DNA from 3 places in the Streptomyces chartreusis genome. Region 3 is predicted to be linked to each of the others. Evidence: riboswitches for the same ligand, from Rfam matches in the RefSeq annotation. Region 3 holds a riboswitch; each other region holds the start of a gene.
The links. Region 3 has a riboswitch for cobalamin ahead of CP983_RS30500 (SCO2321 family membrane protein). Riboswitches for the same ligand answer to the same signal wherever they lie in the genome.
Positions count from the first base shown of each region.

Region 1: another riboswitch for cobalamin. It lies ahead of CP983_RS08150 (energy-coupling factor ABC transporter permease); the one in region 3 lies ahead of CP983_RS30500 (SCO2321 family membrane protein).
Region 2: another riboswitch for cobalamin. It lies ahead of CP983_RS08490 ((2Fe-2S) ferredoxin domain-containing protein); the one in region 3 lies ahead of CP983_RS30500 (SCO2321 family membrane protein).

Region 1 is NZ_CP023689.1:1,954,261-1,960,086, reverse strand. Features, by position in the region: gene cbiQ (cobalt ECF transporter T component CbiQ) at 1-303, opposite strand, end outside; gene CP983_RS08155 (energy-coupling factor ABC transporter substrate-binding protein) at 307-675, opposite strand; gene CP983_RS08150 (energy-coupling factor ABC transporter permease) at 672-1,373, opposite strand; cobalamin riboswitch at 1,404-1,589, opposite strand; gene CP983_RS08145 (M55 family metallopeptidase) at 1,690-2,523, shown strand; gene CP983_RS08140 (M20/M25/M40 family metallo-hydrolase) at 2,516-3,820, shown strand; gene CP983_RS08135 (LpqB family beta-propeller domain-containing protein) at 3,838-5,790, shown strand; gene CP983_RS08130 (S66 peptidase family protein) at 5,787-5,826, shown strand, end outside.
Region 2 is NZ_CP023689.1:2,033,602-2,039,427, reverse strand. Features, by position in the region: gene aceB (malate synthase A) at 1-270, opposite strand, end outside; gene aceA (isocitrate lyase) at 368-1,651, opposite strand; gene CP983_RS08495 (short-chain fatty acyl-CoA regulator family protein) at 1,964-3,415, shown strand; cobalamin riboswitch at 3,430-3,604, shown strand; gene CP983_RS08490 ((2Fe-2S) ferredoxin domain-containing protein) at 3,667-4,077, shown strand; gene CP983_RS08485 (gamma-glutamyltransferase family protein) at 4,130-5,826, shown strand, end outside.
Region 3 is NZ_CP023689.1:6,929,846-6,935,671, reverse strand. Features, by position in the region: gene CP983_RS30505 (alpha/beta fold hydrolase) at 1-578, opposite strand, end outside; adenosylcobalamin-variant (AdoCbl-variant) riboswitch at 1,162-1,256, shown strand; gene CP983_RS30500 (SCO2321 family membrane protein) at 1,381-2,625, shown strand; gene CP983_RS30495 (SCO2322 family protein) at 2,622-3,287, shown strand; gene CP983_RS30490 (energy-coupling factor transporter transmembrane component T) at 3,280-4,458, shown strand; gene CP983_RS30485 (ABC transporter ATP-binding protein) at 4,455-5,826, shown strand, end outside.

The DNA of each region.
Region 1 (5,826 bases), 5.0 Mb from region 3:
GCGCAGCGGCCCGTCGGCGGCGAGGGACACGAAGCCCTGCCCGCCGCCGACCTGGACCAGCAGCGTGGCCGCGCCGGTCACACAGAAACCGAGCGGCACGCGGTACGCCCGCCACAGCCGCCGCCCGGGCACGCCCGCCGGCCCCAGCAGCACGGTCAGCGCGGTGAGAAGGACCAACGCGGCACCCGGCCAGGGCGGCAGGGAGATCGCGAGCACGGTGAGACCGAGCCCGAGCACGGCCTTGTCCACGGGATGACGGCGGCGCCAGCGACTGCTGTGCGCCGCCGCGTCGATCGGCAGCACGTGTCAGACCCTGTCGGCCTTCGACTCCTCGGCGGCACCGGCCGCCGCCTCCTCGCCGGCCCGCTCCATTGCCCGCTGTTCGCCCTGCCTGCGTCCCCGGTGCAGCCCGAAGTAGTAGGCGAGGACACCGGCACCCAGCGCCGCCTGGAGGGAGAAGAGGGCCGACTCGATCTCACCGGACGGCGGCTCGTACAGCGGCGAGAACCAGGGCTCGTAGTCCGGCTCGATCTCGGTGATCGCCGTCTCCGCCTCGCCGTCGGCGCCGGTGAACGGCTCCTCCTTGTGGTCGCCCAGGCCGAGTGCCAGCGGCAGCACGGCGAGCGCGGCCACCACGAGCAGCAGCAGGACGTTGATCTTCGTGTTCCTGCTCATCGGGCCACCGCCTCCGTCTCGCTGCGGGACTGCTTCCTGGCGAGGAGCACGCCCAGCCGGGTCAGTTCGCCCTTGCTGGACTGCACCAGCAGCCGCATCACGAGCACCGTCAGCAGGCCCTCGCTCACCGCCAGCGGGATCTGGGTGATGGCGAAGATGGAGCCGAACTTGCCGAGCGCGCCCACGAATCCGCTGCCCGGGTCGGGGAACGCGAGCGCCAGCTGGACGCTGGTCACGCAGTAGGTCGACAGGTCCGCGACGAACGCGCCGAAGAACACGGCGACCATCAGCGGCACGTCGTAGCGCCGCAGCAGCTTGTAGATCGCGTAGCCGGCCCAGGGCCCGACGATCGCCATCGAGAAGACGTTGGCGCCGAGCGTGGTCAGACCGCCGTGCGCGAGCAGCAGCGCCTGGAACAGCAGCGTGATGGTGCCCAGTACCGCCATGATCGGCGGCCGGAACAGGATGGCGCCCAGGCCCGTGCCGGTGGGATGCGAACAGCTGCCGGTCACCGACGGCAGCTTCAGGGCGGAAAGGACGAAGGTGAAGGCCCCGGAGGCGCCGAGCAGCAGTGTGCTCTCGGGATGCTCCCGGACCTCACGGGTGAGTGACCGTACTCCGTGTACGACGAACGGCGCGGACGCGACGCCCCAGGCGACCGCGTGCGCCGGGGGCAGAAAACCCTCGGCTATGTGCATGGCTCAGCAGACCCTCTCCAGCACCTCGTGGATGGTTGACGTGCCTTGGCCGGTCTCCTGGCTGACGGGTGACACCGCCCGTGCTCCGCCTTCCCGGGTCACAAGGACCCAGTGGCTTGCCCGCGAGGGCAGGAGCCGGACTTCCCGATTCACAGTGGCGAGGGCCGCACCGGCATCACACCGGATTTCCCGTTCACCAAGGCGTGGTGACATTAGTGCCCTTGGCGGGTGGCTGACAAGCACACCCCAAAGGTGTGAAAGCGGCGTTCGTCCGCTTCGTGGCGGGTTCCCTCCCGGGCGCGTAACGTGATCGAGCATGAAGATCCTCATCAGCGCCGACATGGAGGGCGCCACCGGTGTGACCTGGCCGGCCGACGTGCTTCCGGGGACTCCCCAGTGGGAGCGCTGCCGGGCGATGTTCACCTCGGACGTCGATGCCGCCGTGCTGGGATTCTTCGACGGCGGCGCCGACGCCGTCCTCATCAATGAGGCGCACTGGTCCATGCGCAATCTGCTGCTCGAACGGCTCGACGAGCGGGCCGAGATGCTCACCGGCCGGCACAAGACGCTGTCCATGGTCGAGGGCGTGCAGCACGGCGACGTGGACGGCATCGCCTTCGTCGGCTACCACGCGGGCGCCGGCATGGAGGGTGTTCTCGCGCACACCTACCTCGCGAACCAGATCACAGGGGTGTGGCTGAACGACGTCCGGGCCAGCGAGGGCCTGCTGAACGCGCACGTCGTCGCAGAGTACGGCGTCCCCGTGGTGCTGGTCACCGGCGACGACCTGGCCTGCGAGGACGCGCTCGGCTACGCGCCCGGGGCGCCGAAGGTCGCCGTCAAGGACCACGTCTCGCGGTACGCCGCCGTGTGCCGTACGCCGGCCAGGACCGCCGCCGACATCCGTGCCGCGGCAAAGGAGGCGGCCGGGCTGGCGGTCCGTCACGAACCGGTGCGCGGGGGACCGTTCACCGTCGCCGTCGAGTTCGACGCCGAACACCTCGCGATGGCCGTCACCGTCGTTCCCGGCGTCGAACGTATCGGCGAGCGCAAGGTGGCGTACACCAGCGAGCGAATGTACGAGGGAATCCGTACCTTCAAGGCGGTCACCACGATCGCCTCGGCCTCGGTGGAGGAGCAGTATGGCTGACGGGCAGGCACTGGACGAAGTCGTCACGTTCACCTCCGACCTCATCCGCATCGACACGACCAACCGCGGCGGCGGTGACTGCCGTGAGCGCCCCGCCGCCGAGTACGCGGCCGCGCGGCTGGCCGAGGCGGGCCTGGAACCCGCCCTGCTGGAGCGCACCGAGGGCCGGACCAACGTCGTCGCCCGTATCGAGGGCACCGACCCGTCGGCGGACGCACTCCTCGTGCACGGTCACCTGGACGTGGTGCCCGCGCAGGCCGGCGAATGGAGCGTGCACCCCTTCTCCGGGGAGATCCGCGACGGCGTCGTGTGGGGCCGGGGCGCGGTCGACATGAAGAACATGGACGCGATGATCCTCGCCGTCGTGCGGTCCTGGGCCCGCGAGGGCGTACGGCCCCGCCGGGACGTCGTGATCGCGTTCACCGCCGACGAGGAGGCCAGCGCCGAGGACGGCTCCGGGTTCCTCGCCGACCGGCACGCCGCGCTGTTCGAGGGCTGCACCGAGGGAATCAGCGAGTCCGGGGCGTTCACCGTCCACGACGGCAGCGGCCGACAGCTCTACCCCCTCGCCGCCGGCGAGCGCGGCACCGGCTGGGTCAAGCTCACCGCCCACGGGCGTGCCGCGCACGGCTCGCGGCCCAACCGGGAGAACGCCGTCACCCGCCTCGCCGCCGCTGTCACCCGTATCGGCGCCCACGAGTGGCCGCTCAGGCTCACCCCGACCGTCCGCGCGGCCCTCACCGAACTCGCCGCGCTCTACGGCCTCGACGCCGACCTGGACGACGTGGACGGCCTGCTGGAGAAGCTCGGCCCGGCCGCCCGGCTGGTCGAGGCGACCGTCCGCAACAGCGCCAACCCGACCATGCTGGAGGCCGGTTACAAGGTCAACGTCATCCCCGGGGAGGCCGTCGCGTATGTCGACGGCCGATATCTCCCGGGTCACGAGGACGAGTTCCGCGCCACCCTTGACCAGCTCACCGGACCTGACGTGAACTGGGAGTTCCACCATCACGAGGTGGCCCTCCAGTCGCCCGTGGACTCGCCGACGTACGCCCGGATGCGCGCGGCCGTCGAGGAGTTCGCACCCGAGGGGCACGTCGTGCCGTACTGCATGCCCGGCGGCACCGACGCCAAGCAGTTCTCACGGCTCGGCATCACCGGTTACGGCTTCTCACCGCTGAAGCTGCCGGAGGGCTACGACTACGGGGCCATGTTCCACGGCGTCGACGAGCGGGTGCCCATCGAGGCACTGCACTTCGGCGTACGCGTGCTCGACCGTTTTCTGCGTACGGCCTAGGGGAGTTGGGGGAGAAAGTGCGGACGCTGGCGTACGGTTCCTGGCCCTCGCCCATCGACGCGGCCGTCGCCGCGGCGCACGAGGGGCGGCCCGACTTCGTGGGCTTCGTGGGGGAGGAGGCCTGGTGGACCGAGGCGCGGCCCACCGAGGGCGGCCGGTACACGCTGGTGCGGCGCCGTACCGACGGCGGCGAGGAGTCGGTGCTGCCCGCCCCGTGGAACGTACGCAGCCGGGTCATCGAGTACGGCGGACAGCCGTGGGCCGGTGCCGTCGCGGACGGCCGGCCGCTCGTCGTCTTCGTCGACTTCGCCGACCAGCGGCTCTACCGCTACGAGGAGGGCGGCGAGCCGCGTCCCCTCACCCCCGTCTCCGAGGTGGGCGGCGGACTGCGCTGGGTCGAGCCGCGGCTGCGGCTCGACCTCGGCGAGGTGTGGTGCGTACTGGAGGAGTTCACCGGCCCCGGACCCACCGACGTACGACGTGTCCTGGCCGCCGTACCGCTGGACGGCTCGGCGGCCGGGGACCGCGGCGCAGTGCGCGAACTGACCGACGACGGACGCCGGTTCGTCACCGGCGCGCGGATCTCGCCCGACGGGCGGCGGGCGGCGTGGCTCACCTGGGACCACCCGCACATGCCGTGGGACGGCACGGAACTGCTGGTCGCGGACGTCGCGGCGGACGGCACCCTCGGCAGCCCGCGGACCGTCGCGGGCGGACCGCAGGAGTCGATCGCCCAGGCCGACTGGTCGGCCGACGGGCGGCTGCTGTACACGAGCGACCGCAGCGGCTGGTGGAACCTCTACCGCGACGGCGTACCGCTGTGCCCCCGCGAGGAGGAGTTCGGCGGACCGCTGTGGCAGCTCGGCCTGAGCTGGTTCGCGCCGTTGGCGAGCGGGCTCGTCGCGGTCGTGCACGGCCGTGGCGCGACGGCCCTCGGGGTGCTCGACCCGGAGACCGGCGAGATCGTCGACGCGGCCGGCCCCTGGACCGAGTTCGCGCCCACGCTCTCGGCGTACGGCGAGCGGGTCGTGGCCGTCGGCGCGAGCCCGCGCAGCGCCTACGAGGTGGTCGAGCTGGACGCCAGTACCGGCCGCACCCGGGTGATCGGGGCCGTGCACGACGACGCGGTGGACCCCGCCTACTACCCCGAGCCGCAGATCCGCACCTTCACCGGACCCGGCGGCCAGGACATCCACGCGCACATCTACCCGCCGCACAACCCGGGCTGCGTGGCCCCAGGCGACGCCCCGCCGCCCTACGTCGTCTGGGCGCACGGCGGCCCCACCTCACGGGCACCCCTCGTGCTGGACCTGGCCATCGCCTACTTCACCTCCCGCGGCATCGGCGTCGCCGAGGTCGACTACGGCGGCTCCAGCGGCTACGGCAGGGAGTACCGCAACAGGCTGCGCGAGCAGTGGGGCGTGGTCGACGTCGAGGACTGCGCGGCCGTCGCGCTCGCCCTCGCCGACGAGGGCACCGCCGACCGGCGGCGGCTCGCCGTCCGCGGCGGCAGCGCGGGCGGCTGGACCACGGCCGCCTCGCTCACCACGACCGACGTCTTCGCCTGCGGCACGATCCTCTACCCGATCCTCGACCTGGCCGGCTGGGGCAGCGGCGAGACCCATGACTTCGAGTCCCAGTACCTGGAGTCCCTGGTCGGACCGCTCGCCGAGGTGCCCGCACGGTACCTGGAGCGCTCGCCCGCGGAGCACGCCGAGCACCTCACGGTGCCGTTCCTGCTGCTCCAGGGCCTGGACGACGTGATCTGCCCGCCCACCCAGTGCGAGCGGTTCCTCGCCAGCATGGAGGGGCGGCGGGTGCCGCACGCCTACATCGCCTTCGAGGGCGAGGGGCACGGGTTCCGCCGGGCGGAGACGATGGTCCGCGTCCTGGAGTCCGAACTCTCCCTGTACGCCCAGGTCTTCGGGATCGACCCGCCCGGGATCCCCAAGCTGGAGCTCGCCAAGTGACACAGTCCGTACCGCCCCTCGTGCGGCCCGCCCGAC
Region 2 (5,826 bases), 4.9 Mb from region 3:
CCGGTCGGCCAGCCCCGGGGCGGGCGGTGCGACACGCCAGGTGGGATCGGCGCGGACGGTCGAGGTGACCATGGGGAAGTCGAGCGGGGTGCCCGCGGCGAGCCGGAGGGACTGACGCCGGCGCTCCCGCATCAGGTCCTGACGCCGCCCACCGAAGGCGGCGGCGAGGTGGCCCAGGAAATCCAGGGCGGCGGGGGTGAGGATCTCGTCGTGGCGCCGGCCCGGGGCGCCGAGCACACGGACGTGATGGGTCAGTGCGGTGGTGGACAACGCTTTCTCCTGACAAACGGCGGCGAAACGTCCTGTTCTTGGGGCGCGCGGGGAACTGCGCGACCAGCCCCCACGCACCCGCGGCCGACAAACCGGCCTAGTGGAACTGCTCTTCCTCCGTGGAACCGGCCAACGCGGTCGTGGAAGAGGCGGGATTCACCGCCGTGGACACGAGATCGAAGTAACCCGTACCGACTTCCCGCTGGTGCCTCACCGCCGTGAATCCCTGCGCCTGCGCCGCGAACTCCCGCTCCTGGAGGTCGACATACGCCGTCATCCCGTGCTCGGCGTAACCCCGCGCAAGGTCGAACATCCCGTGGTTCAGCGAGTGGAACCCGGCCAGCGTGATGAACTGGAACCGGTACCCCATCGCCCCCAGCTCCCGCTGGAACTTGGCGATCTGGTCGTCGTCCAGCGCGGCCTTCCAGTTGAAGGACGGCGAGCAGTTGTAGGCGAGCATCCGATCCGGGTACTCGGCGTGCACGGCCTCCGCGAACTCCCGCGCCTGCGCGAGGTCCGGCGTACCGGTCTCCACCCAGATCAGGTCGGCGTACGGGGCGTAGGCGAGTCCGCGTGCGATGACCGGCGCCATGCCGTTGCGTACCCGGTGGAAGCCCTCCGCCGTGCGCTCGCCGGTCACGAACTCGGCGTCGCGCTCGTCGACGTCGCTGGTGAGCAGGTTCGCGGCGAGGGCGTCGGTGCGGGCGATGACGACGGTCGGCACATCGGCGATGTCGGCCGCGAGGCGGGCCGCGTTGAGGGTGCGGATGTGCTGCGAGGTCGGCACCAGGACCTTGCCGCCGAGGTGGCCGCACTTCTTCTCCGAGGCGAGCTGGTCCTCGTAGTGGATGCCGGCCGCGCCGGCCGCGATCATCGCCTTGGTCAGCTCGAAGGCGTTCAGCGGACCGCCGAACCCGGCCTCGGCGTCGGCGACGATCGGCGCGAGCCAGTCCGTGCGGTCACCGGCGTCCTCCGAGACGGCGATCTGGTCGGCGCGCAGCAGGGCGTTGTTGATCCGACGGACCACCTGGGGAACGGAGTTGACCGGGTACAGGCTCTGGTCGGGGTAGGTGTGCCCGGCCTGGTTGGCGTCCGCGGCGACCTGCCAGCCCGACAGATAGATCGCCTGGAGGCCGGCCCTGACCTGCTGCACGGCCTGGCCGCCGGTGAGCGCGCCGAGCGCGTGGACGTAGTCCCGCTCGTGAAGTTGGCGCCACAGCCGCTCGGCACCGCGCCGGGCCAGGGTGTGCTCCTCGCGGACGCTGCCGGACAGCCGTACGACGTCCTCGGCGGTGTAGGTGCGCTCGATGCCCCGCCAGCGCGGGTCGGTGGCCCAGCGCCGCGCGAGTGCCTCGGCCGCCTGCGTCCTCGCCTGTGCCATGACTGTCACCGTCTCCTCGGTCTGTTGCGTCTGCCAAGTCCGTGCCGATCGCGGCAATGGCTGGCACTGTGTGTCGTCAAGGGGTTGCGGCTCGCCGCCGCCCGGAGGGCGAAGCAGAGCAATGTTGCTGGCCTCTAATGAGTTTCGGCGGGCCGCACGAAGACTCTGACACTGGCACTGAGTGCCAACAATGGTGGACGTCTGCCAAGTTCTGCGAATCTTCTCGCCGCCGTTTGCCAAGCTTGCGAAGGGTTCGGCAGGCGGGTGTTCGCGTACGCTGACCGGGTTGCGTCCCGGACCTGGAGGTGCGCGGTGAGCAAGACGTACGCGGGTGCGCGGCTGCGGCGGCTGCGCGAGGAACGCCGGATGAGCCAGGCGGAACTCGCCCGCGTCCTGGGTATCTCCCCGAGCTATCTGAACCAGATGGAGCACGACTCACGCCCGCTCACCGTGCCCGTGCTGCTCCGACTCACCGAGACGTTCGGCGTCGACCCGGGCTTCTTCTCCGAGCGCGACACCGCCCGGCTCGTGGCCGACCTGCGCGAGGCGCTCACCGGCGAGATCGCCGCCGCCCGGGTCTCCCCGACCGACCTCGCCGAACTGGCCTCGCGCATGCCCGCGGTCGCGCAGGTCCTGCTCGACCTGGGCCGCCGCAACCAACTGCTGTCCGAGCGGCTCGCGGGGCCCGACGGCCGCGACATCGCCGAGGCGGCACCCCGCTCGCCGCACGAGGAGATCCGCGACTTCTTCTACCGTCGCCAGAACTACCTCCACGACACCGACGTCGCGGCCGAGCAGCTCGCCGAGCGGATCGGCATCCGGCCCGGCGAGGTCCTGCGGGCCCTGACCGCCCGTCTGACGGACGCCCACGGGATCCGCCTCGCCGACACCCACGCCGCCCGGGAGGCCGACGCCCGGGGGAACCGCCCGCCCACCGGCTCCGGCGACCGGCTCCACCACTACGACGCGTCGACCCGCACCCTCCACCTCTCGACCCGGCTGCGCCCCGGCCAGCGGGCCTTCCGCATGGCGACCCAGCTCGCGCTGCTGGAGTACGCCGGCGAACTGGACCGGCACGCCGCCGAGGACTTCCCGGCCGGCTCGCCCGCCCACACCCTGGCCCGCATCGGCGTCGCCAACTACTTCGCCGCCGCGCTGGTGCTGCCGTACACCGCCTTCCACGCGGCGGCCGAGGAGGTCCGCTACGACATCGAGCGGCTCACCGACCGCCACGGCCTCGGCTACGAGACCGTCTGCCACCGGCTCAGCACCCTCCAGCGCCCGCGCCTGCGCGGAGTGCCCTTCTCCTTCGTGCGGGTCGACCGGGCAGGCAACATGTCCAAGCGGCAGTCCGCGACCGGGTTCCACTTCTCCCGGGGCGGCGGCACCTGCCCGCTGTGGAACGTCTACGAGGCGTTCGCCGCGCCCGGCCGGATCCATGTGCAGGTCGCCGAAATGCCGGACGGACAAAGGTACTTGTGGGCCGCCCGTGCGGTCACCCGGCACCGCGGCGGCTGGGGCGAGCCCGGCAAGACGTACGCCATCGGACTCGGCTGCGAGATCCGGCACGCCCACCGGCTCGTCTACTCCGACGGCCTCGACCTCACCAGCCCCTCCGCCGCCACCCCGATCGGCATGGGCTGCCGCGTCTGCGAACGCCTCGACTGCCCGCAGCGGGCGGCGCCGCCCCTCGGGCGGACCCTGCGCATCGACGAGAACACCAGCACCTTCGTGCCGTACCCCGTGACCGGGCGCACGAGTTGAGGGGTGCGCGGAGTTGATAGCCTCGGCGGGCCAGTCGAGCCACATCCGAGGCCAGGGAATCCGGTGCGAATCCGGAACTGACGCGCAGCGGTGAGGGGGACGGGCGGGGCACGCGCCACTGGGAGACCGGGAAGGCGCCCCGGCCGGACGAACCCGAGTCCGAAGACCTGCTGGCACCTCCACGCCCCCGGGCGGGGAGGACGTCCGTAGGCCAGGCTCCGCGTACGAGCCCCGACACCCGAGGCAGGCCCGTGCTCCCCTCCCGCCCCGCGCCCACCGAACCCCCGGCACCCACCGCCGCACCGTCTCGCGTCGTCGTCTGCCGGGACTGCTGCTGCGGCACCCCGAAGGTGACCGGGGTCGACCACGCGCAGCAGACCGCTCGCCTCGCCGCGAACGTGCCCGTGCGCGTCTCCGACTGTCTCGACGTGTGCGAACACGCCAACGTGATCGTCGTCCAGCCGTCCGCCGCCGCCCGCGCGGCCGGCGCCCGCCCCGTCTGGCTCGGCCTCGTCAACGACCCCGACGCCACCGAGGACATCATCACCTGGGTCCGGGCCGGCGGCCCCGGCGTCGCGCCCTGCCCCGACGTGCTCGACCTCTACACCTTCACACCGCCCCGGCGGGCCGCGGACGCCAAAAGGTTGAAGCCAGAACAGTGAGTGCCTGAAGATCGGAAGGACCGATCCGCGCGACAGCGAGGTGAGAGACCCGATGTTCACCACCCGTCCCACCCTCCAGGGCACCTTCGGCATGGTGTCCTCCACGCACTGGCTCGCCTCGCAGTCCGCGATGGCCGTGCTGGAGCGCGGGGGCAACGCGTACGACGCCGCCGTCGCGGGCGCGTTCGTGCTGCACGTGGTCGAGCCGCACCTGAACGGTCCGGCCGGGGAGGTGCCGATCCTGCTCGCCCCGGCGGGCGGCGAGGTACGGGTGCTGTGCGGGCAGGGGCCGGCGCCGGCCGGGGCCACCGTCGCGCACTACCGGGAACTCGGACTGGAGCTGGTGCCGGGGACCGGGCCGCTGGCGGCCGCCGTGCCCGGCGCCTTCGACGCCTGGATGCTGCTGCTGCGGGACCACGGGACCCAGCCGCTCGCGGAGGTGCTGCGGTACGCCGTCGAGTACGCCGAACACGGGCACGCGCCCGTGGAGCGGGTCGGCGAGACCGTGGAGACCGTGCGGGAGCTGTTCGAGACGGAGTGGACCTCGTCGGCCGAGGTGTATCTGCCGGGCGGCCGGGCGCCCCGCCCCGGGGAGCCGTTCCGCAACCCCGCCCTCGCCGCCACCTGGAAGCGGCTGCTCCACGAGGTCGCGGACGCCGGCGACCGGATCGCGCAGATCGAGGCCGCGCGCGAGGTGTGGCGCTCCGGCTTCATCGCCGACGCGCTCGTACGGCAGGCCGGCCGCCCGACCCTGGACACCAGCGGCGAGCGGCACTCCGGCACGCTCACGGCCGCCGACCTCGCCGGCTGGTCCGCGACCTACGAGGCGCCGGCGAGGTACGACTGGAACGGCTGGACCGTGTGCAAGGCCGGCCCCTGGAGCCAGGGCCCCGTCCTCCTCCAGCAGCTCGCGCTGCTCCCGCCCGAGCTGCCGCGGTACGGGTCCGCCGACTACGTCCACCTGCTGATCGAGGGCTGCAAGCTGGCCATGGCCGACCGGGAGGCCTGGTACGGCGACGCGGCCGAGGTGCCGCTGGCCGACCTGCTGTCGGACGAGTACAACGCCGCCCGGCGGGCGCTGATCGGCGAGAAGGCCTCGCACGAGCTGCGGCCCGGCAGCCCCGGCGGGCGTGACCCGCGACTGTGCGCCCACGCGCGCGTGGCGGCCGCCGCCCGGCCCGGCTCCCACGCGCCGGGCGCCGGGGAGCCGACCGTCGCCAAGAGCCCCACGTCCCCGGTGCCGGGCGAGCCCGATGTCGCCGCCGACGGCGGGACCCGGGGAGACACCTGCCACATCGACATCGTCGACCGCTGGGGCAACATGATCGCGGCGACCCCCAGCGGCGGCTGGCTCCAGTCCAACCCCGTCGTGCCCGAGCTGGGCTTCCCGCTCGGCACCCGGCTCCAGATGACCTGGCTGGAGGAGGGACTGCCGAACTCCCTGACCCCGGGCCGGCGGCCCCGCACCACCCTCACGCCCTCCGTCGCCCTGCGCGACGGCGTGCCCGTCATGGCCTTCGGCACGCCCGGCGGGGACCAGCAGGACCAGTGGCAGCTCCACTTCCTCCTCGCGGTCGCCCTGCGCGGCCCGGTCCGCGGCGGCCTCGACCTCCAGGGCGCGATCGACGCCCCGAACTGGCACAACGACAGCTTCCCCGGCTCCTTCTACCCGCGCGGGATGCGGCCCGGGAGTGTGACCGTGGAGTCCCGGACGGACGCCGCGGTGGTGGAGGAGCTGCGGCGGCGCGG
Region 3 (5,826 bases):
TCGGCCATGGGCATCTCCGGAGTCAGTAACCCCAGCAGTGACTCCGGCTTGTCACGAATGGCATCCGCGTTGCTGGCCAGGTTGGCCTTGAGTCTTTCCAGGCACTCCTCGGATCCATCACGGAGAGCCGCCTTGGCGGCCTTGTAGGCGATGACGTTGGACGGAGCCATCCCCTCGAACCAGTCGAGCCCGTCTGCATCGGGAGGAGCGATGCTGACCAGCACGGCAGCACTGGCGACCCTGTCCGGAAGCAGCGCCGCACACGCCAACGCATGAGGCCCGCCACCGGAACGGCCCAGCACGGAGAACGGTCCAAGATTCAGCTGGTCGGCGATGGCCGCCACATCCGCAGCGGCGTGACGCACAGCGCGGCCTTTTAACCGCTGCGACTCCCCGTACCCCGGCCGGTCATAGGAGATGAGCCGGATGCCCAGCTTGTAGAGAACGCTGGTCCGTGGACGCGGCCCGACCCTGCTGCCCGGAGTGCCATGCAGCAAGAACACCGGGTGGCCCTTCGGGTCCCCCGACGTCTCGAAGAAGAGCAGCCTGCCATCGCCGCTCTTGACACTTCCCAACACCAGGTGTGCCTCCCGTCGCCAGCGCCGCGGCCGCCCGGAGCAGGACCCAGAGAATCAGCATCCCGCCCGTCAGAGCGCCAGTCGACACACAAACCAGCCGTCATTCGCGACGGACCAAGGGTTTTCCGAAAGACGCAATGTCATGGGGTGACGGTTGCGCGTCCCGAAGGGCCGCTCGCACCGACCAAACGGTAGAGGATTCCCACCCTCCGGCAGGTCATTCCAGCCACACCGATAGCCATTCGGCGCAAAATGCATGTTTGGTTTGACACTTCTGTGATCGCGACGCCCCAGGGCGGCGATCACGCTGTCCAAGGGCAGTACCCACATGATGGGGCCGCCCGACACCCCTCGCATCCTGACGTCGGCCGATACCGATCCGTCCGCAAGGAGGGGCCGACCTCCCGGCCAGGATCATGCACACGCTCACCACGAAGCTCGGCAACCCCCTGCAACACCCATGGGCGAAATCCAGCCGAACCGGCCGCCCTCGACCTCCCTCGGCACCGGACCACCTCCGCCGCCCCCAGCCCCCTCTCACCCCCCACCTACCCCCGGGTAGAGTGTCGCCGTCGTCATCACACCCGTACGTGGGAAAGCCGGTGCAAATCCGGCGCTGACCCGCAACCGTGAACCGGTCGTCGTCGAAGGCCGGTGAGCCGGATCGCCGCGTACGGGAAGTGACCGGCTCACGTGCCCCGGCAGTCCGCCGGAGTGCGGCACCGTCGAGGTATACGGAGCCGAGCCGCCGGGGTCTCCCCTGTGCTGCCCGGTTCCCCTTAGGGAAGGGCACCCGCCGATCATGTACGTCCGTCACAGCGCCGCGGTTCTGGCCGCCGCCGTCGTGATCGGCGCGGCCGCGCCGGCCATAGCCGCCGACTCCTCCCCGTCCGCGTCACCCGCCGACTCCTCTCCCTCCGCGCCCGCGAAGCCCACGTACCCCGCCGAGCTGTACGGCACCACCGACCCCACCTACGACGGTGTCTGGCGGCAGTCGCTCGCGATGCTCGCCCAGGACACCGTCGGGGTGAAGCCCGCCCCGAAGGCCGTGGACTGGCTGCTCACGCAGCAGTGCGCGGACGGCGCCTTCGCGCCCTACCGTGCCGACGCCGCCGCCGACTGCGATGCCAAGACCCTCGTCGACACCAACAACACGGCCGCCGCCGTCCAGGCGCTCGTCGCGCTCGGCGGGCACGACGCCGCCACCTCCAAGGCCGTGACCTGGCTGAAGTCCGTCCAGAACAAGGACGGCGGCTGGGGGTACATGCCGGGCGGGGCCAGCGACACCAACTCCACCTCCGTGGTGATCGGTGCGCTCGCCGCCGCCGGTGAGAAGCCCGCGGATGTCCGCAAGGACGGGCAGTCGGCCTACGACGCCCTCAAGCAGCTCGCCCTGCCCTGCAAGGCCGACGACGGCGGCGCGTTCGCCTTCCAGCCCGACAAGAAGGGCAAGCTGCTCGCCAACGCCGACGCCACCGCGGCCGGCGTCCTCGGCTCGCTCGGCAAGGGCCTCGTCGTGAGCCCCGGCAAGGAGACGCCCGCCGCGAACTGCACCGACGGCGGCTACCCGTCCTCGCAGCAGGCCGCCGTCAACGGCGCCGCCCACCTCACCGAAGCCCTCGCCAAGGACGGCCACCTCACCTCCACCCTCCCCGGCGCCGAGGACCAGCCCGACTACGGCAACACCGCCGACGCGGTCGTCGCACTGGCCGCCCTCTCCGGTGCCGACGCCGCCGAGAAGCCGCTGCGCTGGCTGGAGCAGAACTCCGCGAAGTGGGCGAAGCAGAGCGGCCCGGCCGCCTACGCCCAGCTGATCCTCGCCGCCCACGCCACCGGCACGGACCCCCGCGACTTCGGCGGCGCCGACCTGGTCGAGCAGCTCAACGCCACCGGCCCCGCCCCGCAGGCCGCGGCAAAGGCCACGAATGAGGAGAAGAAGAAGGACGACAGTCCCTTCGGGGTCTGGTGGTACGTCGGCATCTTCCTCGTCGTCGGCATCGGCATCGGCTTCCTGCTGAGCGGCCGCAAGAAGGGCCCCCAGGCGTGATCCGCCGCGTGCTCGCCCCGCTCCTGGCCGCGCTGGTCCTGCTGACCGGCGCGGCCCAGGGCGCGCAGGCGGCCGGCTACCGCTACTGGTCCTTCTGGGAGCGCCAGGGCGACACCTGGGTCTACGCCACCCAGGGCCCCTCCCTCGCCCGCCCCTCCGACGGCGACGTCCAGGGCTTCCGGTTCGCCGTGAGCGAGGACTCGAAGGACGCGACACGGCCCAGGGGCGCGGCCGAGTTCGCGGTGATCTGCGCCAGGACGCCCGCCGAGGACGGCAGGAAGCGGATCGCCCTGGTCATCGACTTCGGTACGGCGGCCGACGCCCCGTCCGGCGAGACGCCCCCCGCCCGCCGTACGGCCTGTGCCCGGGTGGCTCCAGACGCGACCACGGCCGAGGCCCTCGCGGCCGTAGCCAAGCCCCTGCGCTACGACACCAACGCCCTGTTGTGCGCGATCACCGGGTATCCGCAGAAGGGCTGCGGCGATCAGGTGTCGGGCGGCGGCCGGGAGACCGGGCAGCCGACCGCGGCCGGGCGGAGTGCCGGCGCGGCCGAGGGCGACTCGGACGGCGGGCTCTCGCTCGGCCTGGTCGCGGGCATCGCCGTGGTGGTGGTGCTGGGGGCGGCGGCGGTCTGGCAGGCACGGCGGCGCGGGGATGCTTGAGCGCACCGCGCCCCGGACGGGGGGCTGGTCCTCCGCGGCGCCGTCGTGGCTGATCGCGCAGTTCCCCGCGCCCCTTCGGGGCGCTACCGCCCCTCCCTTGCACCCCGGCGCCTGGTGGCTCTGGGCCCTCGCCCTCGGTACCGCCGCCACCCGCACCACCAACCCGCTCCTCCTCGCCCTCCTCATCGTGACCTCCGCGTACGTCGTGGCGACCTGCCGCCCGAACGCCCCCTGGGCCCGCTCCTACTCCGTCTTCTTCAAGCTGGCCCTGGCCGTCCTCCTCATCCGGCTCGTCTTCGCCGTGCTCCTCGGCTCCCCGCTCCCCGGCACGCACGTGATCGTCACCCTCCCCGAGATCCCCCTTCCCGACTGGGCGCAGGGGATCCGCCTGGGCGGCAAGGTCACCGTCGAGACCGTCCTCATCGCCTTCTACGACGGCCTGCGCCTGGCGACGCTCCTCATCTGCGTGGGCGCGGCGAACTCCCTCGCCAACCCCACCCGCCTGCTCAAGTCCCTGCCCGGCGCGCTCTACGAGATCGGCGTGGCGGTCGTCGTCGCCCTCACCTACGCCCCCAATCTCATCGCCGACGTCCAGCGGCTGCGTGCCGCCCGCCGGCTGCGCGGCCGGCCCGACACCGGCGTCCGCGGCCTCCTCCAGGTGGCGCTCCCGGTCCTGGAGGGCGCGTTGGAGCGGTCGGTCGCCCTCGCCGCCGCGATGGACGCGCGCGGCTACGGCCGTACCGCCGACGTCCCGCCCCGCGTCCGCCGTACGACCACCGCGCTCACCCTCGGCGGCCTGCTGGGCATCTGCGCCGGGACGTACGGGCTGCTCACCGCCGACGGCGGCACCTACGGACTCCCGGTCCTCCTCGCCGGGGTCGTCGCCGCCCTCGCGGGCCTGCGCCTTGGCAGCCGGCGTTCCCCGCGCACCCGTTACCGCCCCGACCGCTGGGACGCCCGCGCCTGGCTGGTCGCCGGTTCCGGCGCGGCGGTCGCCGCCCTGCTGACGCTGGCCGCGGACCGCACCCCGGAAGCCCTGAACCCCGGCGTGATCCCCCTGGTCGCCCCCACTCTCCCCCTGTGGCCCGCGGCAGCGGTCCTCCTCGGCCTCCTCCCGGCCTTCATCAGCCCCACGCCTCGCACTCCCGCCGCCCCCAAGGAGCCGTCGTGATCCGCTTCGAGAACGTCTCCGTGACGTACGACGGTGCCGCCGAACCAACCGTCCAGGGAGTGGACTTCGAGGTCCCGGAGGGCGAACTGGTGCTGCTGGCCGGCCCGTCCGGCGTCGGCAAGTCCACCGTGCTCGGCGCGGTGAGCGGGCTCGTGCCGCACTTCACCGGAGGCACCCTGCGCGGCCGCGTCACGGTGGCCGGCCGGGACACCCGTACGCACAAGCCGCGCGAACTCGCCGACGTGGTCGGCACGGTGGGCCAGGACCCCCTGTCCCACTTCGTCACGGACACGGTCGAGGACGAGCTGGCCTACGGCATGGAGTCGCTCGGTCTGGCCCCGGCCGTGATGCGCCGCCGCGTCGAGGAGACCCTCGACCTCCTCGGCCTCGCCGATCTGCGCGACCGTTCCATCGCCACCCTCTCCGGCGGCCAGCAGCAGCGGGTGGCGATCGGCTCGGTCCTCACCCCGCACCCGAGCGTCCTGGTCCTCGACGAGCCGACGTCGGCGCTGGACCCGGCCGCCGCGGAAGAGGTCCTGGCAGTCCTCCAACGCCTGGTCCACGACCTCGGCACGACGGTCCTGATGGCCGAACACCGCCTGGAACGCGTGGTCCAGTACGCCGACCGGATCGCCCTCCTGCCCTCCCCCGGCCAGGCCCCGCTCCTGGGCACCCCGGCGGAGATCATGGCCGTCTCCCCGGTCTACCCCCCGGTGGTGGCCCTCGGCCGCCTGGCAGGCTGGAACCCGCTTCCCCTGACGGTGAGAGACGCCCGCCGAAGGGCAGCAGACCTACGCCAACAGCTCGACGGACAGGACAGCATCGCCGCTGAGGGGCGCGGGGAACTGCGCGACCAGCCACAACCGACCCGCGGCCGCCGGCAGCCCGCACCACCCACCCCATCCGGCGCCCCCACCCCCCACCGCTGGTTCCGCCGCAAACAGACCCCCACCGCCCCGGCATCTCCCCATGCCGCCGAGGTAAAGGCCCTCTCCGTAACCCGCGACCACATCCGAGCCCTCCGCCACATCGACCTCACCGTGACCCCCGGCGAGACCGTCGCCATCATGGGCCGCAACGGGGCCGGCAAGTCCACCCTGCTCAACGCCCTCGTCGGACTGGTGGAACCCACCACCGGCTCGGTGGCCGTGGGCGGCACCGTCCCCCACCGCACCCCGCCCCGGGACCTCGTCCGCCGAGTCGGACTCGTCCCGCAGGAACCCCGCGACCTCCTCTACGCCGACACGGTCGCCGCCGAGTGCACGGCCGCCGACGCCGGCGCCGGACCCGGCACCTGCCGCGCCCTCGTCTCGGAGCTCCTCCCGGGCATCGCCGACGACACCCACCCCCGCGACCTCTCCGAGGGCC